Regions from separate parts of the Paenibacillus sp. BIC5C1 genome, predicted to be linked through region 1. Evidence: predicted binding sites of a transcription regulator. Region 1 holds the regulator's gene; each other region holds the start of a gene.

The links. The regulator Rex, encoded in region 1, represses fermentation and respiration genes when NADH is low (regulators of the CRP and FNR family bind a similar motif). The targets are predictions, from matches to a motif close to TTGTGAAATATTTCACAA.
Region 2: a site for Rex is predicted at 7,649-7,666, ahead of RS891_RS29240 (formate/nitrite transporter family protein). Genes of this name have one in related genera too.
Region 3: a site for Rex is predicted at 8,176-8,193, ahead of adhE (bifunctional acetaldehyde-CoA/alcohol dehydrogenase). Genes of this name have one in related genera too.

The regions. Positions count from the first base shown of each region.
Region 1 covers NZ_CP135922.1:4,577,349-4,587,335, forward strand. The annotation lists gene RS891_RS20250 (cell wall elongation regulator TseB-like domain-containing protein) at 1-152, opposite strand, end outside; gene RS891_RS20255 (amidohydrolase) at 194-1,498, opposite strand; gene RS891_RS20260 (redox-sensing transcriptional repressor Rex) at 1,485-2,138, opposite strand; gene dinG (ATP-dependent DNA helicase DinG) at 2,381-5,242, opposite strand; gene RS891_RS20270 (tetratricopeptide repeat protein) at 5,384-6,031, opposite strand; gene panD (aspartate 1-decarboxylase) at 6,125-6,508, opposite strand; gene panC (pantoate--beta-alanine ligase) at 6,501-7,397, opposite strand; gene panB (3-methyl-2-oxobutanoate hydroxymethyltransferase) at 7,394-8,269, opposite strand; gene RS891_RS20290 (biotin--[acetyl-CoA-carboxylase] ligase) at 8,600-9,577, opposite strand; gene RS891_RS20295 (CCA tRNA nucleotidyltransferase) at 9,564-9,987, opposite strand, start outside.
Region 2 covers NZ_CP135922.1:6,515,713-6,525,699, reverse strand. The annotation lists gene RS891_RS29265 (GAP1-N2 domain-containing protein) at 1-2,907, shown strand, start outside; gene RS891_RS29260 (ABC transporter ATP-binding protein) at 3,343-4,230, shown strand; gene RS891_RS29255 (ferric iron reductase) at 4,321-5,133, shown strand; gene RS891_RS29250 (glutathione peroxidase) at 5,322-5,804, shown strand; gene RS891_RS29245 (FAD-dependent oxidoreductase) at 6,175-7,536, shown strand; gene RS891_RS29240 (formate/nitrite transporter family protein) at 7,754-8,608, shown strand; gene RS891_RS29235 (molybdopterin-containing oxidoreductase family protein) at 9,088-9,987, shown strand, end outside.
Region 3 covers NZ_CP135922.1:4,774,806-4,784,792, reverse strand. The annotation lists gene RS891_RS21320 (Gfo/Idh/MocA family protein) at 1-849, shown strand, start outside; gene RS891_RS21315 (sugar phosphate isomerase/epimerase family protein) at 877-1,641, shown strand; gene RS891_RS21310 (Gfo/Idh/MocA family protein) at 1,634-2,716, shown strand; gene RS891_RS21305 (sugar phosphate isomerase/epimerase family protein) at 2,897-3,865, shown strand; gene RS891_RS21300 (ThuA domain-containing protein) at 3,890-4,618, shown strand; gene RS891_RS21295 (winged helix-turn-helix transcriptional regulator) at 4,941-5,237, shown strand; gene RS891_RS21290 (hypothetical protein) at 5,406-6,140, shown strand; gene RS891_RS21285 (hypothetical protein) at 6,338-7,051, shown strand; gene RS891_RS21280 (Crp/Fnr family transcriptional regulator) at 7,127-7,843, opposite strand; gene adhE (bifunctional acetaldehyde-CoA/alcohol dehydrogenase) at 8,274-9,987, shown strand, end outside.

The sequences.
Region 1 (9,987 bases):
GTAATGCCCAGCTGTTCCTGAGCCGCCTGTATAGCCAACGCTTCTTCCTTGCGCTGATCCTGAGTCACATAGACATAATAACGCTGAAGTCCAAACAAAATCAGAACCAGGAGCAGCAGCGAAATCCATATCCACTTCTTTTTTTTCTTCAAAAGCCGAACTTCCTTTCCCTATGACGCTGCTGTCCTTGTAATTAACGGGCCAGCAGACTGTCAAATGCCAGTTGAGACTCACGCAGAATGCGCTCTTCATCCATTGTAAGACATTCGCCATGTTTAACCACTTGTTTACCATCCACCCATACATGCTCCACATCTTTGGCCGATGCGGAGTAAACTGTATGGGAAATCAGATCCGTATGCGGATAGAAATGGGCTTGTTCGATGTTCAACGCAATAAAATCAGCTTTCATGCCAACTTGCAGAGCGCCTGTATCGTTCAGGAATATGGATTTGGCACCATATGAAGTTCCAAGCAGAAGCGCTTCCCCTGCCGGCACTGCAGTAGGATCACCGGACACCCCTTTGTGAATCAATGCAGCCAGTCTCATCTCTTCAAACATATCCAGGTTATTGTTACTCGCTGGTCCGTCTGTTCCGAGGGACACGGTCACGCCTGCTTTCAGCAGATCAGGTACTCGTGCAACACCTGAAGCCAATTTCAGGTTGCTGCCTGGATTGTGGGAAACCGCTACATCATGCTTCGCCAGAATCTCAATCTCCTCATCATTCAGATGTACCGCATGCGCAACCAGAGATGGACGGGAGAAAAATCCTAGCTTCTCCAGATGTGCAACCGGGCGCAGACCGTAATCAGCCACATTCTGCTCCACTTCGCGAAGTGTTTCAGACATATGCGTATGCAAAGGCAGATTCAGGTCATGAGCAACCTGTACCAGCTTCTCTATGTAATCCGGAGGGCAAGTGTAAGGGGCGTGCGGAGAAATTACGGTTGTAATTTTTCCGTCTGCTTGTCCATTCCATTGACGAGCAAATGCTGCAGACTCTTCGAGCTTGCGCAACTGTTCTTCTTCTGAGCAAAGTCCGATTACCCCACGTGCCAGAGCAGCCCGAACGCCGGATTGTTCCACCACTTTCGCAACCTGATCCATATGATCATACATATCTAGGAAAGCTGTTGTTCCGCCCTTCAACATTTCAAGTACGGAAAGTGATGTGCCCCAATATACGTCTTCAGACGTCATTTTGGCCTCCATTGGCCACATTTTCTCCTGCAACCATACTTGTAACGCCAGATCGTCTCCATGGCCTCTCAGAAGCGACATGGCCGCGTGACCATGCGTATTGATCAGACCCGGCAAGAAGAACAGTCCTTTTCCGTCCACCTTTGTCAGGCTTTCGTCTCCTTCCGGCAATGTCTCACCAATATGCACAATCTTGTCATTCTCAACAACCATAAAACCTTGAACCACGTTCCAATTCGTACCCTCACTCACGGCAAATTTGCCGTTGTGAATGACCCATCTATTTGTCGTCATCTTCCTCGTCGTCCTTTCCATTCTCCAAGTAATAAGCCAGGCTAAGCAGATCCGTCGTAAAATCGGCATGATGAATGCGGATATGCGGCGGGGTCTTCAGGATCGTAGGCGCAAAATTCAGGATCGCTTCAATTCCTGACTCAATCAGCTGATCTGCAACATTTTGGGCTTCCGTATCCGGAACCGTGATAATACCTATACGAATGTTATCTTTTTTGACCGAATCCGTTAATTCATTCATCGGCTGCACCGTCAGACTGTTGATTTGGCTCCCAATCTTCGGACCGTAGGCATCAAATACAGCGACGATCTTCATGTTGTCTTTGAGGTAGGCATTGTAATTGGACAAAGCATGTCCCAAATTACCTGCTCCGACAAGAGCCACATTGATCTGCTGGTCTATTTTTAAAATATGGCGGATTTTCTCGATGAGATATGAAACGTCATACCCGATCCCTTTACGACCAAAGTCACCGAAGTAAGCCAAGTCTTTACGAATCTGGGCAGGATTCAGATCCAGCCTCAGTCCAAGTTCTTGTGAAGAAACCGTATTGACTTCGCGCTGATGCAGTTCATTCAAATAACGCAAGTAAACAGGCAATCTACGCACCACGGCTTCCGAAATTTTATCTGATTTCATTCATTGCTCCCCCTTACCAAGGCCACGATAGATAGATGAAAAGATGAGCACCCTGTCGGCAACGATGTAAAATGACTACTGAATTCAACAGGATGCTCCTTGTTATAAAATCGATTATTGCTTCAATTGCTTTCGCTTGGAATCCCTTTACTCGTTTACCCATGAAACGAATGAATACTATATCTCAATTTTACCGCCAATCACTGGCGTCTTGCAATAATGGAAGCTACAGAGCGTATCTATTATTGTTGTTCATCGGTTGGTCTCTCGAGCCACTCCGAAATGCGTGGAACCATCTGCTCGGTGAGCATGTGTTCCATTTTGGGACCAGGCAGTGAATATAAAAAGTACTTGCCATAATACGCTTCAATGACGCGTGTATCGTACACAATTACAATGCCTCTGTCTTTGCCTGTGCGAACCAGCCTGCCAAATCCCTGCTTGAAACGAATAACGGCTTGTGGCACGGACAGCTTCATGAACGGGTTTTTCTTCTGTTGTTGCAAAAGCTCACTCTTCGCTTCGACTAAAGGATGGTTCGGTGGCTGGAAAGGCAATCTGACAATCGCAAGACAGGTCAGAGCCTCTCCGGGAATGTCCACCCCTTCCCAGAAGCTGCTTGTGCCAAGAAGCACCGTTGCTTTTGCATCCTGGAAGCGGCGTGTAAGCTTGGAACGGCTGCCGCTGTCGACCCCCTGCCCCAGCAAAGAGATATCGTTGCCTGACAAGGCCTCCTTAAGCGGGTCATACACCTGGCGCAGCATGCGATAGGAGGTGAACAACACCATCATGCGTCCACGGGTCGCGATCGCCGTTTCCGCAAGCGAATGCACGAGCATATCCACAAAGTGGGCATCACCTACGCTGCCCTTCACACTTGGGAAATCACGCGGAATGACGAGTAGGGCCTGTTCGCGATAATTGAACGGTGACGGCAGCATCGACGTTAGCAGACGGTTATTCTCGGCAGCTTCCTGCAAGCCCAGCTGTTCGATCATGAATTGAAATGACTTGTCAACGGAGAGCGTAGCCGATGTAAGCACAACGCTTTTCTTTTTATCAAAGAACATATCCTTCAACTGTGCACTGACATCGACAGGAACAGCATAGAGTTGCAGTGATTTACTGCGGAACTGGCCGCTAGCCTCCATCCAGTACACGGTGTTCGCATCATCCATCCGCATGAAGAAACGCAAATTATCCTTAATTGTTGCCAAGTCCTTGAGCAGACCTGATATATCCGTAATCAGACTATCCGACTGATAATCGTCCTGATCTTCTTTCACTTCAAGCAGCAGCTTGTCTCCTTTACGAATCAAGTCGCCAAGGGTGACATAGATCTGATTTTCAACATCCTGCAATTCCTGCCATTTGGCTGGTTTTTGCGAAGGCTTCAGTCGGAGAGAAAATTGTCCTGTCTCGCCTGGAGAAGCATCGCTGCGTTCGGGCAACAGGCCAAACAGTGTATCGCTGAGTCGATCCCATATCTCCTTGACTTCGACCGCAAGCGGGAACATCTGATCGATCATGGAGCCCCACTGTACCGAATTTTCATGTCCCGATAATTGAGAACGAAGCATAGGCAGTTGGCCATTACGGCTATCTTTGAACAGTCGGGTCAATGTATGAACCAACGTGAAATATTTCATATGAAGACCAAGGTGTTTACCTGCTACATCCTCCAGATGATGTGCTTCATCGATGACGAGACTTTCGTAGGCTGGCAGCAACTGATGTGCTGCTTTGACATCCGTAAACAATTTTGAATGATTCGTAATGACGATATCGGATAGCCCGGCTTCATGTTTCGCCCGGTGATAGAAACATTTGCGGAACCAGGGACAGGTACGTCCAAGACAGGATTCTGACTCACTCTGTACCGTCTCCCAGAAGTCTCCTCCGCGTCCGCTTAGATTAAGCTCCTCGTCGTCACCAGTCTCCGTCTGGGTAAGCCAGACAATCATCTGAGCCGCTGTAAAATAATCCTCTTTCGGTGTAGCGAATTCACGTTTGTTGATCTTATGCTCAAATTTGCGCAGACACAGATAGTGTCCACGTCCTTTAAACACTGCTGCCTTGAACGGGAACGGAACCACTTGCGTCAGCAAGGGAATATCACGCTCTCTCAATTGCTCCTGCAAGTTAATGGTATGTGTGCTGACCATAACTTTCTGTTCCTGTTTCACACTTTCATAGATGGCAGGCAGCAAATAACCCAATGATTTGCCTGTACCGGTCCCGGCTTCAATCAAGAGATGTTTCTCTTCATCCAACGCTTGTCGGACACTGCTGAACATCTGAGTTTGCGCTTCACGCTCCTCATAATGGTCCAGCGTCTGCTTCAAGTTATCTCTAACCTGGTCCATATACTGTTCAAAACTGACACCCTCCAGTGGATTACCCTGCCGCTCATCACGTGGTGAGCCAATATCGGTCCAATCACTAACGTTCAAGGCGAGCTGACGGTAATACGTATGACCCTCGAGATCCTGAATCGGCTCTGCTTCCTTCTCCGCGCGCATTCCGTCGAAGAACCACCCCAAGTCACTGTCTTCCGGAGCAAACAGATCACTGAGGCGCTGAATCGTAATCAAAGGCAATGCACGCAGCTCATCAAGACACTTCAGCAATACAAAAGCTGTCGCAAGTGCATCACTGTCTGCCTGATGAGGGCGGTCATGCTGAAATCCGAATTCTGAAGACACATAACCGAGTTGATAGGAGCCCAGTGACGGGAACGTGATCTTCAGGAAATCAATCGTATCCAGAATCCGTCCGGTAAACGGCAGGTAACCACAACGATCGAGTGCATTTTGAAGAAAATGAAAATCAAAAGCAACGTTGTGTCCAACAAGAACCACATCGTCGAGCAGCGGAACCATCTCCATCATCATCTCTTCCAATGAGGGAGCATTCGCCACGTCTTCATCAGTAATACCGGTTAACCCTGTAATAAACGGCGGAATCGATACACCTGGGTTCACATAAGAACTATATATTTGAGTTATGCTGTAGTCATGGTCTATGATGGCAAGTCCGGCCTGTATAATCTCACCGTCGGACTGCGTGCCGGTTGTTTCGAAATCCAATACGGCAAATTTCATTGCAATGTACGGTCCCTTCCATTCCAGTCTATGTTACAGCATAGCAAAAAAAAGGGCGTTTGAAAATTAACTGACAAAAAAAGGCGGTGTCCCGCCGCTATGCCAGAGGAGGGAACACCGTCTTCATGCCGCCGAATAGCCTTAAGTCAAGGCAGTCAGCTGATTTGCATATTGCCATTTTCCGCTGTTTATTCGACAGGCTTCCATGTTATACAGCGGTTCGGTCAACGTTGGGTCATACTGAAGTGCCTGCGCAAATAGTGAACATGCACCCTCCGGGTTCGCCAGTTTGGCCTCGATACAGCCCAGAACGTTACATACCAGTCCTTTTAATCTCGGCGAACCGTTCAGATGCATAATCCGCTGCAAGTGTATTCCAGCTTCCTCGGTTTGTTCCAGGTTAAGATGAGCCAGAGCCAGGTAAAAACGAGTCAATGCACTTTCCGGATAGTCGGTCACAACTACGGAAAATTGCATAATCGCCTGCGGGTACATTTGCAGTTTGAAATATCCCTGACCGCGACTGAAACATTCCAGATGCAGTTCTGGCAGCGCGGTAACAGCTTGCTGTTCAGGTTCAAGGGAGGCGGGCTTATCCAGTTCCCGTTCCCTTACCTGGCTCATTTTTTCTTCAAACATCAACCACTCATCAATCATCCCGTCACTCATCCGCTTCAGCAAATTCCACTTTTGCAGCAATTCCTGTTTGCTTAGGCCTTCAGCAGAAGGGTAGCGCTTGATAATTTCATCTAACATGTCGTTCATTTCTGCGAAAACATGCTGGAACATCGATGCATCCCCACCCTTGAAAAAATGGATTAGTGCAGTGACCTGTACTCATTTTTTGTAGAATGGGTCGATTTCATTCCCCTTACCAGTCGATTACATAATCGTGGCATGAACTTCGTGTTTCATCGTTTGCACAGGTTTATTCTGTCCATCCACAAAGACAACGGTAGGCTTGTGATTATTTGCCTCTTCTTGAGACATCATCGCATATGAAATGATAATGACGGTATCGCCGGGCTGTACCAGACGGGCTGCTGCTCCATTCAGGCATATCACTCCACTTCCACGTGGACCTGGAATGACATAGGTTTCCAGACGTGCACCATTGTTATTATTCACAATTTGCACTTTCTCATTTTCCATCAGATCAGAAGTTTCCATCAGATCTTCATCGATGGTAATGCTTCCCACATAGTTCAGGTTTGCTTCCGTAACGGTTGCCCGGTGAATTTTGGATTTCATTAGTGTTCTAAACATGGGACAGTACCTCCGATTTTTGCAGCCGTATATTGTCAATCAATCTGGTTTTGCCGAATTTTACTGCCAGCGCGATCAACAGATCGTCACGACCATGAACTTTTCCCTGATCAGCAAGTGGCTCCAGACTTGGAAAAGCCTGAATTTCAGCATAATCAATTACGGCCATTGGTGAACGTTCAATGTTTTTACGCAATATACCGCGGATATCCGCTGCTGTCATTGCCATACCTGCATCCACAGCTTCCTGTGCCTCACGCAGTGCCTGGGACAGGACAAGCGCTTCCTGGCGCTGTTCTGTGCTGAGGTACACGTTGCGCGAACTAAGCGCCAAGCCATCCCTTTCACGAACGATAGGACAAGGCACAACCTCAACCGCCATGTTCAGATCGTTAACCATCTGCTGAATCACAGCTACCTGCTGTGCGTCCTTCATGCCAAAAAATGCACGCTGCGGTTGAACAATGTTAAACAGCTTTGAGACAACCGTAGTCACTCCGTCAAAATGCCCCGGACGGGATGCACCGCACAATCGATCCGTTAAACGGGAAACCGATACGGTCGTTTGTGTAGGCTGTGGATACATCTCGTCAACCGAGGGAATAAATACGATATCCACTCCATTTGCACGTGCTGTTTCCAGGTCTCTGGCTTCATCCCTAGGATAACTGTCAAAGTCTTCATTTGGACCAAATTGAATCGGATTTACAAATATGCTAAGCACCACGACATCACTTTGTTGTTTGGCCGCATGCATCAAACTTGCATGTCCTTCATGAAGAAATCCCATGGTAGGTACAAGTCCTACAACGGACTCTCTGGACTGAATCGACTGACGGTTCAAGTTCAGTTCTTGTCTTAATTCTGCGATTGTCCGTATCACTTTCATACGTTCGTCTCCACCTTTTCTTTGCGATGCCCGTACAATTGATCCAGAACGCCATCAGCGGCGGTAAATACATGCTCCTCTGCTGGGAATGAGCGATCCTTGACTTCTTTCACATAGGACTCGATGCTATTGCGAATCAATGTACCTACGTCTCCATATGATTTGACAAAACGTTTTGGCGTGTATGGGGAAGCATACTGAACCACATCATGGAATACCAGTACCTGACCATCACAACCTCTGCCTGCGCCAATCCCAATCGTAGGAATTGACAGTTCTTCCGAGATGGCTCTTGCCACTTCTTCAGTGACCAGTTCGAGTACGATGCCGAAGGCTCCAGCTGCTTCTAGCGCCTTGGCTTCGTCCATCAGCCGTCTGGCATCTGCAGCATCCTTGCCCTGGATACGATAACCACCAATTTGATTGACGGATTGCGGTGTAAGCCCGATATGTCCAAGTACAGGTACACCGGCTCGCACAACCGCTTTTACCGTATCTGCAATTTCGAGACCGCCCTCCATCTTAACCGCTTGTGCATGACCTTCCTGCATCAGGCGACGGACACCTTTTAGCGTCTCGTCTATGCTGCCATGATACGTCATGAAGGGCATATCAGCCACGATAAACGTATTCCCCGCACCACGTACTACAGAACGTGTATGATACACCATATCGTCGATCGTAACAGGCAAGGTGGAGTTATAACCCAGTACCACGTTCCCGAGTGAATCGCCAACCAGAATCAGATCGATACCTGCTTCCTCGGCCAATTGGGCTGTCGGATAATCGTAAGCTGTAATCATACTAAGCGGCACGCCGTCCTGCTTATATTTTTTCATTTTCACAATATTCAATGCTTGTTTGTTTGCCATTTTCGTCATGGCTCCTCTCATCTTTTCAATTTAAACGCAACAAAAAAACCTTTTAGTTTCCACTAAAAAGTCCCGAAAAGTCAAAAAAGAGTCACTTGCGATCGTCCCTTCTGTCTCGGTCCTCTTCGGCTCAGAGCAGAATCCAACATCTCACTTTATTACCTTCTTGCTTTGTCACTGCAACATTTTTGAAGCAGAACAAAGCATACTATTGCCGGAGTGCAATTCGGTCTGCATTAGCCGATATCGCCTCACGAACACAGTATACCAAAGTTCTGCTCAAAGTTCACGTCTTATGTTCATTTTCAGGGTGCACATTCGACAAATTGTTTAATTTACCAATGAAACTTCACCGGAGTAAATCGATACACGCTCACCGTTTTCCTGTTCCACAATTAATGCCCCAGAAGGATCCAGGCCTATTGCTGTACCTTCGATGATCCCCTGCGGATTAGCCACCTTAATTGCACGGTTCATGGATACGGACAAAGCTTCCCAGAGCGAAGAGATCACACCGAACCCTTCCTTCTGATACAAAAAATACAAACGCTCCAATTCCGAGAGAATGGCCGCTGCAAGTTTGGTTCGGTCTATGGTTTGTCCAGTCTCCATTTTAAGTGAAGTTGCAATGGATATCAGATCCTCGGGATAATCCTTCTCATCGAAGTTAACATCGACACCTATGCCAGCTACACAATAACGTACCTCGTGGTCTTCAACGGTTGATTCAAGCAGAATCCCACACACCTTGCGGCCGCCGATCAAAAGGTCATTAGGCCATTTAATACCCGCATCTGCGCCCGTATATGAACGAATGGCACGACACACAGCCACACCTGCTAATAAAGTAAGCTGTGGCGTATTTTGCAGAGCAAGTTTAGGACGCATTAGAACACTCATCCAGATGCCTCGCCCGGGCGGGGAATACCATTTACGACCAAAACGGCCTCGCCCACCCGTCTGTTCTTCCGCTAGAACCACTGCCCCTTCGCCCTGCCCCAGTTCAGCCATGTGCTGAACATCACCTTGGGTGGACAATGTCGATTGCAGAATGGTAGCCTTGCGGCCAAACACTGTCGTTTCCAGCGCGAGCTGAAGCGCTGTGGCATCAATACTATCCGGTGTCGTAACCAAGCGATATCCTTTGCGAGATACGGCTTCAAACTCATAACCCATGTCACGCAGTTTGTTTACGTGCTTCCACACGGCCGTTCGGCTAATGGACAGATTGCGACTGATGTCCTCACCAGACACAAATTCTCCCTCTGCATTCAGTAACATATGTAGCAGTTCCTCATGCTTTGTCATCTGCAGCCACCCGCTTTACTTCGTTCGTCAGCATGTCATGCTGATTCGCTATATTTCCGATCGCCGTCTCTTTTAAGAGATATTTCATCAGTTGTCCCAGCCATGGGCCACCCTTGCGTCCAAGTAGCTGCAAAATGTCCTCACCTGTAATATGCAGATCTTTCAGTTCATGTACCTTCATGGATTGACTCCATCCAGCACCACGGGATTGTATTTCCCCGATCTGTTGTTCGTGCATAAGCTCTTGATCTCGCCAACCTGTTGGAAGCAGTGGTTGAATTGTGAGCCAGTCCTCTGTAGCCTGACGTCCACAAGACAACACAGTTATAATCCATTCTGATCGCAGTGTCTCTTCGCCCTTCTGCTCCTGTACGACAGCCTGAATCAACTGCTCGACCTGAAGCACTCCA
Region 2 (9,987 bases), 1.9 Mb from region 1:
TACCAATCGGCCGATTTCACCGGGCTGCGCAGCGCCTTTTTCGCTCATAACTATGTCTTGTCTCCTGAACGCTCGGAAGAGCAGATGAAGCAAGGCGGCTGGCTGGATGCTGTGTTCGCCACGTCCTATGACATCGAACAAGGTACAGTGCTGCCATCGCTTCATGAGTTGCCACGAGCAGTTGGTGTTGGACAAAGCTCTCCAAGCCAGATTCTTAGTGCTCTGAAAATGGACGAGGTAGTATTCAAGCGTCTGCTCTACGCCGTCATGCAAGCTGTAGCCACACGTCGGAAGGTATATATTGCGCTGGACGTTTCAGCTGAGGAAGTTACAGCCGGAGCCAAAGGACTGCTGCGTTTGTTATATACGGCGCTGCCTTATGCGTTCCGGCGGCAGCTCGGCTTTATGACGTTTGCGAAGGAGCCGCAGGCGAAGAAAGGCATCCACCTTCAGTTTGTGGAGCGGGGCACGCTGCGTCCGAAAGATCGGAATACGGAGAAGGATTTCACCTTTGATCTGGTATCGGGCAGAGTTACCCATGCAGATGCATCTGTGGCGAAGCTTCCTTATGCGGAGTTCGCCTGGTCCTTGCTGCATGAACCTGCGGCAGCCGATTCATTTTATGCTTTTGCGGATGAGATGCTGTCAGGAATGGAACCTGGACGGGAGCTCTCCATTGAAGCATACGGGGAACTTTCTATGTTCTATCGCCTGGAGCAGGGGATGGAAGAGTTGTACCTTGATAACAAAAGCGATGTCCTGAGTGGATTGCTCACCTACTTGAAACCGGAAGGCGGAGCGCAACAACGTTCTCGCTTGAACGAGTTGTTCCTGACGTTGCTCAGTCGTGAGCTGGACAGTGTCAAACGGGAGAATGTACCTGAAGAATCGGTTGCAGCACGCATCGGGGAGTATTTCCGGGTCGCTGCGCCAGTCGTACAGTCCCGAATCGTGGATTATTTCATCTATGGCGTTAATAACGCCCGTTCGCAGAAACGTATGCGTGCTGTGCAGGAACTGTATGGCTTGCTGGATCGGGACAGCCTGTTAAGCGGTGCTTTCTTCGACAAAGTGCTGGCGAACGAATCACTGACCAAGCTGTTGTTCGAGCCCTATCTGGATAATCAGTTGAAACGCACAGAATCAGCTGCCGACGTTGTGGAAGTGATCCAGAGATGGATTACATCTCACCCGTCTGCCATCCACAATAGTTTCTTGCTGGAACGGACAGGAACGGAGCTGCGTGAACGTTTGTGTTCTGCACCCAACCCTGTTCAGTCTGCCAATGAGGCACTTAAGCGGGTCAGTGTATTGGATCGTTTACCAGTTCCAGGCTCCCTAGACACGGGGATTACCGCCCGAATTGGGCAGTCTGGAGCTTCAGTTCGCACTAACCGGAAAGGTGGACCTGGGTCCGCTGTCCAACCACCAGCGTATCAGGAGGATTTAACCCGGCTCGCAGATAAGCTGGCTTACGTTATTAACTTGTTTATGATCCAGGATCTCGATCTGGAGCGGGTTAACCGTGAACAACTGTTAAGCATTGATATTTTGTTGCACGGAAACGAGGTTCGGGACTGGGCTGCTCGCCAGGGCTCAGATGTATCTGCGCGTACAAACATGATGCTGGCAGCGAGAGCATGGCTTAGCGGTGAGGGGCGTGACGAAGAGGAACTGGAATCCCTCTCTTTGGCCGAACGTAATGAGCTCCAGCGCTGGTCGCGTCGCTGGCTTGCTGGAGAGCTTCGCGATCGCCCAGATACGGCTGCATTTGAAGCACTGCCGCTGGCTTTCTATCGCGGTGGCAGTAGCAGCAACAGGCTCGATTATCCAGGTCTTATTGAATTTATCTACAGTAGTTCAGGACGTACAGAAGTGTTATATCAATTCATGGAGTGGTCGGGGAATCAACGCTTGTTTATTCGCGGTTCCAATGCACATAAGGGATACTCGGATGCAATCGTGGCCTATTTCAAGGCTCATGACCGCGAAGCTTTTAAGTCAAAGTCAGCTTTCAAACCTTATTATGCCAGAGCAAGCAAGACGATGAAGCCGGCCTACGACCGCGCCAAAACAGAGTTGGCTTCCCCGCTGGTGCGCATGCTGACAGGTAAAAGGAAGAACCTTTTTCTAGGATCGGTCATTGTCATCCTGATCCTAGGTATAGCTGGAGGCACGTATGCCTTGATAGGGGATAAGGCGGAGACACCTGCCGCCTCACCTCCACCGACTCAGGAGCCGGCTGTTCCCGCTGAACCTGAGGTGGAGCTCGCTGAAGAGATCGCCTATCTCGTTCCGGCGTCCGAAGCGGACGATGGTACACAGACGCCTGCCCAGTTGGTGATCCGTTACAGAAACGAAACGGACAGCAACGCTTTGCAAACGAATACTCTCCAATGGAACTTGAAAGATGGTACTACACAGCAGCTCCATACTGAGGGAGAATGGGAAAGTTTCAACCGAAATGAAGAGCCGGATGGTGAAGGTGCGGTTGGAAACAGTTCAGAAGGCACGCCAGAAGGAAGCTCTGCAGGTTCTTCTACCGATAATGCGGACGATACTTCGCAGAGCGGAGGAGCCGAGCAAGGGGCAGGTTCAGCCTCATCGGAGGGAAACACTTCAGATCCGGCAGCAGGGAGCACAGCGACGGATGCAGGCAAGGGTACAACCTCTGACACTACGGATGAAGGCACAGCACAGGGAGATGCAGACGGTACTTCTTCAGATTCGCCTCAGTCTACAGGAGCAGATTCATCTTCTGTGGAGAACCTGACGGTTGCCGAAGCAGACCGTCTCTATCCTTATGGGCACCAAGTGGAGCTTCCGGCCGATTTTGATCTAAAGGATATCGTGAGTGTTCAGAGTGGAACGACCGTGATTAACCTTGTCACGGAGCCGAAGCTCTAAGCCGAATTAATTAAATATGTTATAAATGTGAATACAGCCTCCTCGAAGAATTTCGAAGGGGCTGTATTTTTGTTTTGCACAAGTGATGGGGAGTGACATTTACGAAATGAATCAATAAAGGTCTATTTTTCACAATTCAGACACATTATTAAGATGCTGGGCAAGTGCGGCCAACGCCGAGCGATGAAATGCACGTACACGATGAGAAAAGCTCTCACATAAAGTGCGGACAATCTGACCGATTTCTAGTAAAACACTTCAAAAATAGTTCCCAACCATCAAGGAATTTGGTATTTGGTGTTGACAAATGATAATGATTATCAGTATCTTTAGAGTATAAGATCTTGTTGCGCCGGAAATACGCTGAATTAAAATTTCGTTTTCGTTGTCATAGCCGGAATACATAACCGGGATAAATGAGAGAGGGATGATCGCATGTTTCGTCTGGAGACGTCCAAGCTGGATATCGCTTATGAGGAAAGACTGATTGTTGAAGATCTGAATATTCAAATTCCCCAAGGAAAAATCACAGCACTTGTTGGAGCCAATGGTTCAGGGAAGTCTACCATCCTGAAAACAATGGCACGGATCATGAATCCAAAAGCAGGTAGTGTATTGCTCGACGGGAAGTCCATCCATAAGCAGTCCACGCGTGAAGTAGCCAAGCAGCTTGCGATTTTGCCACAAAATCCAACAGCCCCTGAAGGACTTACCGTAACCGAACTGGTGTCCTACGGACGGTTCCCTTATCAAAAAGGTTTTGGTTCGATGCGTGCTGAAGACAAACGCATGATTGAATGGGCTATCGAAGTGACAGGCATGACGGAGTTCCACGATCGTCCAATCGATCAACTGTCTGGTGGACAGCGTCAACGTGCCTGGATTGCCATGGCTCTTGCACAAGAGACAGACATTCTGTTCCTGGACGAGCCAACAACGTTCCTGGATATGGCTCACCAGCTTGAAGTACTGCAATTGCTGGAACAATTGAATGCCACAGCAAACCGTACAATCGTTATGGTAGTGCATGACCTGAACCATGCTTCCCGTTATGCGCATCACATGATTGGTATTAAAAAAGGTAAAGCCATCGCTACAGGTTCACCTGTAGAGGTTATGAACTCCGATGTGCTTCGCGAAGTATTTAACATCGAAGCTGATATCGTGATTGATCCACGTTCCGGTGTACCGCTCTGCTTGCCTTACGCCCTTGCGGGTGAACGTCAGCAATCTGCACCTCCAGAACAAATGGTCATGAACAGTGCAATGGTTCATGCTGGGGGACTGACAGAGCAACGCGTTCGTCACGCGACAGGAAGTTAATGAAACGGGCCATATGTGGTCCTAAACTATAGAATGAAGCCGCTGTGCGTTATGCACGCGGCTCATTCGCATTCTAGGAGGTCTACAGGAATGGGAGAAATCAACTACACCTGGTTACAGCAATATGGACGAATAACCACCGCTGCGTTCGATGAACCGATCTTTAGCATGCCTTTGTCAGCATTAAGACATCCGGAGCAAGCCAAGCTTATGCTGGAAACTTATAATGAGCATCTTCGGGCCGATTCTATTCGCTCAGCGGCTGTTTATTTCATGCATTCGGTTCGTGGCCTGATGATGGGGGTTCACTACATGACGGCATTATGTGACACCTATCTGGATCTGTCTTTGGAGAACATAAATATGCAGCTGGAGGTAAAGGATGGCCGTCCGGCGATTGGATTTCAACTGAACAATGCAACCGAGCAATCACATCCGAATCTGATGGGCGGATCACAAGTCGTTCCATCCTCCTGGTGTAATGATGTATTAACAGCATATTACGGTGACCAGCTGCGTCCAATGATTGAAGGCGTGGCTGTTGCTGGTGGAGCAAACCCAGGTCAGATGTGGGCACAACTCGCATCCATGCTGAGATGGTTCAAAACGACAGCGTTACAGATGAATATCACGGAGACGGAACGTGAAGCGGTTATACAAGGGTATGAGCATGTAATCGCGATGTCTCCAGAGATTCTGGGGTTGAAAAGGAATCTGCTAACCTTCAAACCGGTGGAAATTGATAATCCGCATCAACCTGGAGAAACCATGCTGATGAAGCCAGTCTGCTGCTTGCACCATCAGGTGTATGGCGGTCAGAACTATTGTTACAGTTGTCCCAAACTGACCAAGGCAGAGCGGCAAGAGCGTTATGATGCTATTGTGGCGGCGAAGTCAGGCTAAAAGGGAAGGGAATATGTCCATGTCGATGGACGAAGTTTTTCGATATGAACTTGAGCAGGGTTTAATCACAGATTTGGTAATTGACCGCCTCAGGTCTATAATATAGAGACAGGCTGTGTGCCGCATGGTCATTAGGTACAGTACATACAACAGCCCAACCTACATCATACTCATGGGAGGAATCAGTCATGTCCGTATATTCGTATCAGGCGGTAACGACCGCAAATCAGGAAGTACCACTCGATCTGTATCAAGGCAAAGTATTGGTGATCGCCAATACGGCCAGCAAGTGTGGACTGACTCCACAATACGGTGAATTGCAGAAGCTCTATGATCGCTATCGTGATCAAGGCTTGGTTGTACTGGGTTTCCCTTGTAACCAGTTTGGCGGCCAGGAGCCGGGTACAAGTGAGGAAGCAGAATCCTTCTGCCAAATCAACTATGGCGTTAATTTCCCCGTGTTTGCCAAGGTCGACGTTAATGGTGAAGATGCACATCCATTGTTCAAGTATCTGCGTGAGCAGCAACCTGGTGTTGGCGAAGACAATAGCATCCAATGGAATTTCACCAAGTTCCTCGTGAATCGTGAAGGTGAAGTTGTAGGACGTGTTGAACCAAAAGAATCCCCTGAAGCCATGACTGCAGAGATTGAAAAGCTGCTTGGCGTATAAAATGAACGAAGAAGCCTGCCTCCAGATTGGAGGACAGGCTTTTTTTGACACAATTTTTAGTGCGAAATATCCTCTCCATATACGAGTCTCCTCGGGAGTTACTACACTTATTTTGAGCATAAACCAGCCATAAGCAGGGAAAACTGAAGTCAATGAAGATGAGTCGATGACTCGCCTGATCGTAAAGAAAACCACATCCGACAAATTTATTTTGATTAACCTATTGCAATGTGAAAAATATCACATTATAATGAATGTACAAAGTGAAATAAATCACATAAGCATTGTTCGCTTAGAAGTGAAAAATTTCACAACCACAATGACGTTATATTCAATTTTTTTATTATATACTCCAAGGGGGAACCTTATCATGAAAATCGCAGTTATCGGATGTACACACGCAGGAACCGCAGCCATCGTTAACACCGCCAAATTGTACCCGGATGCTACCATTACAGTGTATGAGCGCAATGACAACATCTCTTTCTTATCATGTGGCATTGCGCTTTATGTAGGTGGCGTCGTGAAAGATCCAGACGGACTGTTCTATTCTTCGCCAAACCAACTGGCCGAGCTCGGTGTCGTTACCAAAATGCTTCATGAAGTGACGTCAGTAGATGCTGCGGGTCACAAACTTCAGGCTAAAAACTTGAAAACTGGGGAAGAATTCGAAGATACCTTCGACAAGCTGATCGTGACCACGGGTTCATGGCCTGTCGTACCGAAACTGGAAGGCATCGAGATGGATAACATTTTACTTTGCAAAAACTACAACCATTCCAACACGATTATTGAGAAAGCCAAACATGCCAAACGCATTACCGTGGTAGGAGCAGGATATATCGGTATCGAGCTGGTAGAGGCTTTCCAAATGAACGGCAAGGAAGTTACGCTGATCGATAGTGTGGACCGGATTTTGAACAAATATCTCGACCCCGAGTTCACGGATGCCATTGAAGAGACGTTGACTGGACACGGCATCAAGCTGGCACTGGGCCAAACTGTACAGAAATTTACCGGTGAGAATGGCAAAGTGAACAAGGTCATTACATCCAAAGGAGAGTTCGATACAGACCTCGTTATTCTGTGCATTGGTTTCCGTCCAAATACCGAGCTGCTCAAAGGCCAAGTGGATATGCTGCCGAACGGCGCAATCATCGTGGATAAATATATGCAAACCAGCCAAAAAGACGTCTTCGCTGCTGGAGACAGCTGTGCAATTCATTACAACCCAACCGGCAAGGCTGCGTACATTCCACTGGCCACCAACGCCGTGCGGATGGGTACACTCGTAGCGCGGAACCTGGTTCGTCCTACGACACCGTACATGGGTACACAAGGCACATCAGGTATTAAAATTTATGAGCAAAATATAGCAGGTACAGGCCTGACGGAAACATCTGCTGCGGATGAGGGCCTGGTGGTTGAGGCTGTAACGCTTGAAGATGCTTACCGTCCAGAGTTCATGCCAACGGCAGAGAAGCTGCTGCTTAAAGTAATCTATGAACAGGCTACGCGCCGCATCGTTGGTGCGCAGGTCATGTCACAGGCTGATCTGACACAGTCGATCAATACGATCTCTGTCTGCATCCAGAACAACATGACGGTAGATGAGCTGGCCTTCATCGACTTCTTCTTCCAGCCACACTACAACAAACCGTGGAACTTCCTGAACTCGGCTGGTCTTCAGGCGTTGCCTTCAGTAGAATTAAAAACACCAGCGATGGTATAAACGTAACGAAAGATCTGAGAACTGCCGCATTCATTATGCGGTAGTTCTTTTTTTGCTTTTTATGCACATCAATTAAGATACTACGGAAATATTAAAATGTAGTTTTCAGACTTTGTGATAAAAGTAACAAACCTCTTGAAACCTTCGCGATACAATGAACTTATCAACCAAACAAGTTGAATTATGATGTTCATGAACTGTGAAGGAGAGGATCGTTATGGCAGCAAAAACACCTCTTGAGGTTGCACAATATACGGCGCATACGGGGATGAAGAAAGCTCAAAATCCGGTGTCCTCCGTATTGATACTCAGTTTTCTGGCAGGTGCTTTTATTGCACTCGGATTTCTGCTGGATATTCGGGTTATTGCTTCTGCTCCGGCCGAGTGGGGCAGCATGGTTAATCTGATTGGTGCAGCAGTGTTCCCGGTAGGTTTAATATTGGTGCTGATTGGCGGCGGGGAACTGCTGACAGGCAATATGATGGCCGTCCCGCTTGCGACGATTGCACGCAAACTGTCCGCAGGCAGCATGTTGAAGAATCTCATCTTAGTAACAATAGGTAATTTCCTTGGGGCGCTTTTTGTGGCCTATGCGTTTGGTCATGTTCTTGGTCTGACGGCAGAGGGTGCCTATTTGGCCAAAGTCGTCGATATGGCTGGACACAAGCTGGACGACAGCTTCCTTCAGGCTTTTATATCCGGGATCGGGTGTAACTGGCTGGTAGCTCTCGCAGTATGGCTGTCCTATGCATCGGATACGATGAGTGGCAAGGTACTGGGCATCTGGTTCCCAACGATGGCCTTTGTGGCTATTGGATTCCAGCACGTTGTCGCCAACATGTTCCTGATTCCTGCTGCGATCTTCGAAGGACATTATTCGTGGGGGCAATACATCATGAATTTCATTCCGGTATGGCTTGGCAACCTGACGGGAGGAGCGCTGTTTGTGGCGGCTGCCTACTGGATGGTGTACCTGCGCAAGCATGAGCCGGAAGTGAAGCCTGAGGTGGCCATGGCGGTGGCCCAGCCTGTGGAGACGGAAGACAGACCGATGTGGAGCAAGCAGGCGTAGCGGCATTTTGTCGAGTAACCGAGTTAGCGTTACAACCCCGGTAAGCTGCAAAGACGAGTGCGAAGTTAGACAGAGAAGTTAAACAAAATAGTAACAGAACTGGCGATTCTAATCTCGTTCAAGTCATGGCGGCGGCTGTCCTGTGCTGGCTTTGACCACAAGAGAGGGAATCGCTTTTTTTGATAAACACATTTCTACGCAAAATAAATTCGCCATGACAAGGTTCGGGGGAACGAAACCTGTTCATGGCGAATTTCGGGAGTGGTCCATGATATGGCATGAGGAGGAAGTGGGGAAACACTAACCTAATGCCTTATTTTTAATTTACCCCTGAATTTTGAGATTGAATCAAGGGGAGACAAGTTTTTTTTGAAAAAAATTGGAGCGGTTGTGGCGGTGAAAAAAGACTGTTCTCTTTACGCGATTACCATGAAGAAGATATGATATGAGGATAGCTTTGAAGGGGGAGGAACTTGTATATGATCGATCAGGAGAATGGCGTATTTCCGGCGGTTTGCCCGCTCGATTGTCCGGATACTTGCGGCCTGCTGCTTCATAAGGAGAACGGTAAGATCGTGAAGGTAGCGGGCAATCCGGACCATCCGATTACAAAAGGCGCCATCTGTAACAAAGTCCGAAATATGACGGAGCGGGTGTATCACCGCGAGCGGCTGCAATATCCGATGCGACGCATCGGAGCCAAGGGCGAAGGCCAGTTCGAACGAATCAGTTGGGATGACGCCATCGGCGAGATTACAGCAAAATTCAGTTCACTGGCGGATACCTACGGAGCGGAGAGCATCCTGCCATACAGCTTCTATGGAAACATGGGCATTCTTGGTGTGGATGGTATGGACCGTCGATTTTTTAATGCACTAGGTGCGAGCATGCTGGAACAGACCATCTGTAATGCAGCGGGAAATACCGGGTGGAAATATACGATGGGTGCGAACCGGGGAACGTTGCCCGAGGATACGGAGCATGCGGATGTCATTCTGGTGTGGGGAGGCAACATCGTCAGCACGAATATGCATCAGGTTGTTCTGGCTGAGAAAGCCCGCAAAAAGGGCGCCCAAATCGTCGTTATTGATGTCCATCGCAATCGGACCGCCCAATGGGGGGACTGGTTCATTCCACTTTACCCGGGTACAGACAGCGCACTGGCACTCGGATTAATGCATGTGCTGTTCGAGCAGGGCCTGACGGATGAGGCTTTTATGCAAAAATATACCGTCGGCCATGAGGCACTGCGTGATCATGTCAGCAGCTACACCCCTGAGCGTGTTGCACGTATTACAGGTGTACCGGAAGCGGACATCGTGAAGCTCGCTGAGCTGTATGGCAACGCACAGGCAGCCCATATTCATATTGGCAATGGC
Region 3 (9,987 bases), 200 kb from region 1:
AAACATGTGTATGCCGAGAAACCACTGGCAATCTCTCTTGAGGATGGTCGCAAGGTAATCGAACTGGCTGAGGAAAAAGGATTGTATGTTGGTTCAGCACCAGATACGTTCCTTGGATCAGGTATTCAGACTGCCCGCAAGGCTATTGAAGAAGGACTGATCGGTAAACCGATTGCGGCAACTTCATTCTTCATGGGTGGAGGGCCAGAGGCTTGGCATCCGAATCCGGAGTTCTTTTATGTCGCTGGTGGTGGACCGATGTTTGATATGGGACCTTACTATTTGACCGCTCTGATTACTCTCCTTGGACCGATTCGCAGAATCAGTTCATCGGCAGGTGTACAGATCACGGACCGCGTTATTGGTTCCGGTCCGAAGGAAGGTACACCTCTTGAGGTACAGACGCCAACACACTTGGCAGGAACGATTGATTTTGAGGAAGGTGCCATTGCAACAATGATCACCAGCTTCGATATCCGGGGTGCTTCGGATTTGCCACGGATTGAGATCTACGGTACCGAAGGTACGATGAGCATACCGGATCCCAACTTTTTTAACGGGGAAGTGAAGCTCCGCAGATTCGGTCAGGACACATGGGAGACTGTGACGCCTGCTTTTGAAAGCAGACAGAACGAGCGCGGAATCGGCGTTACCGAAATGGTTGAATCCATTCGAGCCGGACGCGAACACAAAGCCAGCGGTAAGCTCGCCTACCATGTGCTTGAAGCTATGCATGCGTTCCAGCGCTCCTCGCTTGAGGGCAAACACATTCAAATGGAGAGCACTTATCAAGCAGGAGCAAAAAACAATACAGATGAAAATCAGTCAGAGGCTGTACAGTCACACTAATTGATCTTGGATGAGGTGAAACGGTAAATGTTGAAGGTTGGATTACAGCTATATACGGTACGTGATGAACTGGAGCGCGATTTCAAAGGCACACTCGCCAAAGTTGCAGAGCTTGGATATCAAGGTGTGGAGTTCCATAACTTTTACGGGCATAGCCCGGAGGAAGTAAGGGCCATTCTGGATGAATTTGGTCTGGAGATCGTTGGTACCCATGTTCAGTACACTAGTCTGCTTGAGGATCTTGATGGCGTGATCGCGTATCACAAAGCCATCGGAAACAAAAACCTGATTGTGCCTTATCTGTCGGAAGAACAACGGCAATGGGATAACGTATTTGCTTCCCTGAATGAGATTGGCGAGAAGTGTGCAGCTCAGGACATGGTGTTAATGTATCACAATCATGATTTTGAATTTACAGAGCAGGTTGAGGGGCAGCCGGCGTTATACGCGATGTATGATACCGTAACCGCTTCCCATCTGCAAGTGGAGCTGGATTCGTGTTGGGCTCACGCCGCAGGATACCCGCCAACGGAAGTCATCGCGAAGTATGCGGGACGTTTGCCACTGGTCCACTGGAAAGACATGCGCCGTTCAGAAGGTCAAGTCATTACAGTGGAATTCGGTCAAGGCGAGGTAGATTTGGGGGCTGTAGCTACAGCGTCAGATCAGGCGGGAGCCGAGTGGCTTGTTGTGGAACAGGATGTATGTCAGAATCCTCCACTGCAAAGCATCGAGAGCAGTATGAACTGGATTAGAAAATATGCCGCTAATGGAGGACTTGTTCATGTCTAAAGTACTTAATATCGCCATCGTTGGTTGTGGCGGAATCGCCAAAGGTAAACATATGCCCAGCCTGTCCAAACAATCTAAAGGCCGTATGGTCGCTTTCTGTGACATTGTGAAAGAACGTGCGGAGGAGGCAGCAGCCGAATTCGGTGCTGAGGGAGCCAAAGTATATACGGATTATAACGAGATGCTGAAGGATGAAAGCATCGATGTGGTACATGTGTGTACACCAAACGACTCCCACTCCGTGATCACGGTCGCTTCTCTTGAGGCGGGCAAACATGTAATGTGTGAAAAGCCAATGGCGAAGACGTCTGCACAAGCGCAGGCTATGCTGGAAGCCGCACAACGTACAGGCAAAAAACTGTCCATTGCGTATCAGAACCGATTCCGCAATGACAGCCAATACCTGAAACAAATGTGTGAAGAAGGCGAGCTGGGCGATATTTATTTCGGTAAGGCAATTGCACTTCGCCGCCGTGCTGTCCCTACCTGGGGTGTGTTCCTTGATGAGGAAAAGCAGGGCGGAGGACCGCTGATTGATATCGGTACGCATGCATTGGACCTGACTCTTTGGCTGATGGATAATTACAAGCCGAAGAGTGTAATGGGCTCAACTTTCCACAAGCTGGGTCAACGTGAGAATGCGGCCAATGCTTTTGGTCCGTGGGACCCGGAACAATTCAAGGTAGAGGATTCTGCATTTGGTTTTGTGACGATGGAGAATGGGGCTACAATTATTATCGAGTCCAGCTGGGCACTGAATGTTGCTGAGTTCGGCGAAGCCAAATCACTGCTTTGCGGAACAGAAGGTGGCGCGGATATGCAGGATGGTCTGCGTATCAATGGCGAGAAACGCAGCCGTCTGTTTGAAACCAAGGTAGATCTAGACGCTGGCGGGGTTGCTTTTTATTCCGGTAGCGCAGAAAATGAAGCGGATCGTGAAGCTAGAATGTGGCTTGAAGCGATCATCGAAGACAAAGATCCAGTTGTAAAACCTGAACAAGCTATCGTGGTTACTCAGATCCTTGAAGCGATCTACGAGTCTGCTCAAACAGGCAAAGCGGTTTATTTCGACTAAACCGACCGGGTGTCATTTCCAATGAAATAACCAGTATTCTTACGTTTAATTTCAGGATAGAATAGCTCTTGATTTTCCACAATAATGATACAATCATGTGATCTGAACGGTATATTTATGCAGTTCATTGTTCATAAAACCAGCAATTAATATGATATTTATTCTAGGGAGGAATCGCACTTGAAACTCGGCGTATTTTTGGTACTATTCGGAGGACGTAAATTGGAGGATGCACTCGACTATGTTGCATCCAAGGGCTTGAAAGCAGTAGAAATCGGAACTGGAGGACATCCAGGGAATGCTCATTGTAAACCGGATGAGCTTCTGAGCAACCCGACAGCATTGAAAAACTTCAAAAATGCAGTAGAATCCCGCGGTCTGACCATCAGCGCATTGAGCTGTCACGGTAACCCGCTTCACCCGCAAAAGGATATTGCGAAAGGGTTCCACGATGATTTCGTTAAAACGGTAGAACTGGCTGAGAAACTGGAAGTACCTGTTGTAAATACGTTCTCCGGATGCCCGGGAGACCATGAGGATGCCAAATATCCAAACTGGCCTGTTGCACCATGGCCTAATGACTTCCAGGAAGTTCTTAAATGGCAATGGGACAACAAAGTTATCCCTTACTGGACAGAGTGGGGCAAGTTCGCTGCAGATCACAATGTGAAAGTGGGTCTGGAACTGCACGGTGGATTCTCGGTGCATACACCAGCTACTTTGCTGAGATTGCGTGAAGCAGCAGGCGAAGTGATTGGCGCTAACTTGGACCCAAGCCACATGTGGTGGCAAGGTATCGATCCGGTACAAGCAATCCACATTCTGGGACGTGAAGGCGCGATTCATCACTTCCATGCGAAAGATACAACTATTGATCCGATTAACGTGAATAAATATGGCGTAACGGATATGCAGGATTATACAAACATGCTTGATCGTGCTTGGCAATTCCGCTCGGTCGGTTATGGTCACGATAACAAGACTTGGGCTGATATTATTAGCGCTCTGCGTCTGGTTGGATATGATTATGTCGTAAGTATTGAACACGAAGATGGTCTGATGTCGGTAGAAGAAGGATTCTCTAAAGCTGTGCAAAATCTCCAACAAGTATTGATTGAAGAGCCGCTGGGAGATATGTGGTGGGTTTAGAGTTACACTAGGGGGAAATTGAATATGATTAACGTCACCATTTGGAATGAATTTGTCCATGAGAAAATTCACGATGAAGTAAGGGAAGTCTATCCAGACGGTTTGCACATGGCGTTGGCAAACGGACTGGGAGGGGAAGGCTTTGCCATTCGCACTGCAACACTTGATCAGCCTGAGCATGGATTAAGTGATGAGGTGTTGAATTCTACAGATGTGCTTATATGGTGGGGACATATGGCGCATGATCGCGTGAGCGACGAGATTACACAAAAGGTTGCACAGCGGGTCCTGGATGGTATGGGGTTAATTGTGTTGCACTCCGGTCACTTCTCCAAGCCATTCAAAGCACTGATGGGCACAAGTTGTGATCTGAAATGGCGTGAAGCTAATGAGCAGGAGATTATCTGGTGTGTAAATCCGTCCCACCCAATAGCCGAGGGTATTAATAGCAAGATTATTCTGGAAAAAGAAGAAATGTACGGGGAATTCTTCGATATTCCAGTGCCTGATGAGCTTGTGTTTGTAAGCAACTTCCAAGGCGGAGAGGTATTCCGGAGCGGATGTACGTTCCTCCGCGGTTCAGGTAAAATTTTCTATTTCCGTCCAGGTCATGAAACGTACCCAACCTTCTACAATCCGGAAATTTTAAAAGTGATCAGCAATGGCGTGAAGTGGGCATATCCTGCTCGCAACGTTAAGCCTGAATTTGGCTTCAGCGAACCGGTAAGACCACTTGGTAACGTACTGGTTTAAGCTGCAAATTGGCTGTGTGATCGCATAAAATAAACGATATACCAAAGAACCCTTCTCCAAGTCATGTATGACTGTGGCAGCTGGGTTCTTTTTGGGTAAGATAGCTACATGGGAGTTAGCCGATATTTTCCCATGGTTCCGTTGTCCCATGTGATGTATACTGAGTTGTATCATCGAAGTTGGGTTATGCCTCTAAAATCTTAACTTTTTAGCGGCAGACGTTTTCTTTGAGACTTAAATATGTTATTATGAAATATACTAACTAAACGTAAGTTGAGTGATCTCTAAAGAGGTGATTAATGTGGAAGGCCAAGATCTGCGGATGTGTCCGCGCTTTGAGACGGCGTTTTCTTTTCTGGGTAAGCGCTGGAACGGTCTGATTATTCAAACGTTGATGAGTGGTTCGAAGCGATTCAAGGATATCTCCAACCTGATTCCATCGATGAGTGATAAGATGTTGTCAGAACGGATGAAAGATCTGGAAAGCGAAGGAATTCTGATCCGTCATGTCTATCCGGAGACGCCAGTTCGTATTGAATATGAACTGACGGAGAAAGGCAAGGCGCTACAGCCTGTTATGAATCAAATTCAAGACTGGGCAGAGCAGTGGGTTGAGTAGTAACAGCTTCCCCGGCTCAAACTAAAAGGAACTGTTGGGATAAAGGCTCTTGGTTTCCAGTGGAAATCAGGAGTTTTTGTCTTCAGGGTCCTGCACATGTTGTCGCGAGTTGTAGTATAATTGTAAATAAAATGGCCGCAGGCGGCCGGAGCGAGGAGGCCACTTGTCATGAGAGAAGAAAGCTTATCCCGTGAAGTACGCTACGGCAAGCAAGATATTGCAGAACTTGAGAGCGCATCCATCCAGGTACATTTAATCTACAAAAAAGCTGCGGAGCTATTTAAACGAACTTCATATTCCGCGTCGGTTAAGGATGATGTTGCAGGAGAGAAGACTCATTCCACGAATAACAATGGTCAGGTAATGGCTCCGGCGGTACTGCAAAAATGGATTCAGACAGCAAGAGGCTGGAAATGTATCGGATGTGAACTGAGACAACCCAATTCTATCGGTGTACAGACTGAAGAAGCCAACTTTCATGAAGAACGTGTGTATCTGGATGTGGGCGAAGGTCGTTTTGTTCAAGCGGAGATGCTGATTCAGGCGATTGTATGGTCACAATATGAGAAGATCCGCCTGTTCGCACCTTGGCTGGGTGATGATACCTTCTACACTGTACAGGAGCTGGATGTGATTGCCCGTTATATTGTACCTACCTATTTCTCCGAACGGCCGTTGCATGAGCAGGGTAAGGTATCCAAGGTACACCATTCATCAGGTCAGATTCCGCTCTACCAGGAATATGTGGATGCACCTTCGTTCTGTGTACAGGTGGACGGTGGATTACTTGAAGGGCGTTTGCTGACAGGCGTTTATGTGTCGGAGGAACAGTTCTTTGGGCTCAATCCGTATCTGAAGGATGGAGACGGAGGCCGTACCTACATGCAGGCTTGTGTCCAGTAACCATGCTACTCAATAGTGCTTAATGATAATTAGGAGCCAAAGGGCCTGCTTGCAGGCTCTTTGTGTTGTACAAACCAGTTATGGACGCTGCTGGATGAAAAGTAACGGCATTGACACTTTTTTTGCATGAATTTTGTGCCATAATAGAGGTTATGGACAACAGGGTGAATGATTTTACGCAGGGTGGTGTTACCTACATGAAGAAGAGAATCCCCGGTTACATAGGTATATGTCTGCTTATTCTGGTTATATTAGCCGGGTGTAGCGAGACACAGCCTTCCGAACAACCAATCGTTAAAGAGACCGAATCGCAGAATACGATCACTGTGGCAGTGGATGGCAGCACTTTTTTGCCTGACGCAACGAAGTCCATTAAGAGAGATTTTAGTGAAGGTCTGACGCTCAAAAAAGCACTGTTGAACAGTGGACTTGTCGATTTTACAGCAGATGGAAAACGGATCCAATCCGTGGGGGAAGTTTCTCTGGATTCCTCACTTAGCTGGGCAGTCAAACTGAATGGCAAGGATATTGACCCCGAAAATTGGGACATGGAGCTTCATGTCAAAGATGAAGTAATCATATATGTAAAAGCCGCTGACAGTGGGGGAGACGATGTTGTTTACCAAACAACATTACTCAAGGTGAGCGGTGGAAATATTATGCCAAATCTCAATCGTCAATATGCCGGGGTGTATGTTCAGGAATGTACTGTGCGTGATGTATTGAAGTCCAGTGGGATTGTAAGAATGTCAGAGAACAACAAATTCGTTGTTTCCGTTGAAAATGTAATTCCCCGAATGAACCAACGCTGGATGATCATGGTGAATGATAAGGAACTGATGGAAAACGGTTTGGACATGAAATTGAATCCACGTGATGCAGTAAAGCTCGAGTTAACTACTGTATCTTAAGTATAACAAAAGCCCAATCTTCGTTATAGAAGATGGGCTTTTTTCATATCAAATGTTTAAAAGTCGGGGAAAGCGTCAGATTCGGCAAATCTCGTTAGGACACAATTCGCAGTGGCAGATGCCCTGCAGCATGTGCAGATCTTTGATAACAATCATGCCGTTATCGTATTCAATGGCGTCTTTTTTACGCAGATCGCTTAACATGCGGTTGACACTTTCACGGGTCGCTCCAATCATATTGGACAGATCCGTGTGTGTTATTTTTTTATGGATCATGACATGCTCTCCGTGGGGCTCGCCGTAGGAATTGGACAATCGAATTAGCGTGGAGCAAAGTGCGCCCGGTTTACCATATAACATCAGATCACGGAATTTGGTCTGGGTCAAACGGTGATGTATGCCCATCCATTTCATAAAGTCGATCGCAAAGTCACAATGTTGGCAGATCAGCATCTCCAGGTCTTTATGCTCCAGTACACCAATCTCACTATCCTCCAGCACTTCCGCCGAAAAGCTGTGTTTCGATCCGAAGAACGGATCAGCCTGCCCAATCATATCACCGGATTGATACATGTACATAATCAGTTCCTTGCCTTCATCCGTGGATTTGGTGATCTGGGCACGGCCCCGTTTCATATAATAAAGTTTGTCAGAGACATCTCCTTCCCAATACAGATGGGTTCCTTCCGGATAGGTTCTGTCCTTCATCGTTACGAGTAGATGGTTGAAATTCGCTTCCGAGAAACAGTTGGTATTTCCGCGTTTTTCCAGTACACTCAGTTGTTCTCTCATAAGTCTATCTCCCCTTTGTGTCCATCGGACGGCCTTCTGCAGCTTGGACTGGCCCCCGTGGTTCGCCGCAAACCGTTGCCGTCCTGATCAGGGTCATCTCTCGGCCGGGAAGGACGGTACAAATTGCGGTGGTTCAATTTTTAAGTTCAGTATATACCTTATCTTGCCGTTTGAGGGGCATGGAAAGGGGGCAAAAATGGCGAAATTTCAAACATTGTGATTAAATTCACTTTCGAAAGGAGAGTATGAATCTGACAGCTATATATTTTAAATAGGAAGTGTAAATGGCTAAGTGAGGAACACTAAAAAACTTAAATTAAATTTGTTATACTTTGTGAAAAAAATCACATAATTAACTCTTTCCCCATGATACGATGTGAATGTAAAGAAGAGAGACAAACCAATACGAACCTTTAGGAGGATGAGGGAGATGGCTGTAAAGAACGAAGTCGCCCCAGTAAAAGAACCGACAGCAGGTCAGTATATTCAAACGTTAATTGACAAAGCGAATAAAGCACATGCAGCATTCATGTCCATGGATCAGAAACAGATTGACCGCATCGTGCAAGCGATGGCGCTGGCAGGTCTGGACAAACATATGATGCTCGCCAAAATGGCTGTGGAAGAAACAGGTCGGGGTGTGTATGAGGATAAAATCACCAAAAATATATTTGCAACAGAATATGTATATCATAGCATCAAATATGACAAAACAGTAGGTGTTATTGAAGATAATGAGTACGAGAGCTTCCAGAAAATTGCGGAGCCTGTCGGCATTATCATGGGGATTACCCCGGTAACGAATCCAACATCCACCACGATGTTCAAAGCACTGATTTCCATCAAAACGCGTAACCCGATCATCTTCGGTTTCCACCCATCTGCACAGAACTGTAGCCGGGAAGCTGCCAAAATTTTGCGAGATGCTGCAGTGAAGCATGGAGCTCCAGCGGATTGTATCCAGTGGATTGATGATCCTTCCATGGATCGTACAAACGCACTGATGAATCATAATGATGTGGCGCTCATTCTGGCAACAGGCGGATCAGGTATGGTACGGGCCGCATATAGCTGTGGTAAACCGGCACTGGGCGTAGGGCCAGGGAACGTACCTTGCTTTATTGAGAAGAGCGCAGATATCAATCAAGCGGTAACGGATCTGATTTTGTCCAAATCGTTCGATAACGGCATGATCTGTGCTTCCGAGCAAGCAGTTATCATCGAAGAACCGATCTTCGATCAGGTGAAAAAGAAAATGATCGCCAACGGCTGTTACTTTGTTAACAAGGATGAAGCAGCGAAACTGACCGCAGGTGCGATTAACGCTGAGAAATGTGCGGTCAACCCGGCAATTGTTGGTCAATCTGCAGTAAGCATTGCGCAAATGTGCGGAATCGAGGTCCCTGCTAACACCAAAATTCTCGTAGCAGAGATTGAAGGGGTAGGTACGAAATTCCCGTTGTCGGCTGAGAAACTAAGCCCGGTACTGGCTTGTTACAAAGTGAAAACGGCAGCTGAAGGGATTGAGCGTGCAGCAGAAGTGGTTGCTTTTGGCGGCATGGGTCACTCCTCCGTTATTCATTCGACGAATGAAGAAGTTATTGGCAAGTTCGCAGATCGCCTGCAAACCGGACGGATTATCGTGAATTCGCCATCCACACACGGTGCTATCGGTGACATCTACAACACCAACATGCCGTCTCTGACACTTGGCTGCGGATCGTATGGACGGAACTCGACTTCTTCCAACGTAACCGCTGTGAACTTAATCAACGTGAAAAGGGTGGCTCGCCGTACCGTGAATATGCAGTGGTTCAAAGTGCCGAACAAAGTCTACTTCGAAAAAGGTGCAACACAGTATCTTGCCAAAATGCCGGACATCACACGCGTAGCCATTATTACGGATGCGATGATGGTCAAACTCGGTTATGTGGAAAAAGTAGAGCACTATCTGCGTCAACGTCAAATGCCGGTAGCCATTGAAGTGTTCTCTGATGTCGAACCTGATCCATCCACAACAACGGTAGACCGCGGTACGGAAATGATGCGCCGCTTCCAGCCAGACTGTATTATCGCACTCGGTGGGGGTTCACCGATGGATGCTGCCAAAGCGATGTGGCTGTTCTATGAATATCCTGACACGG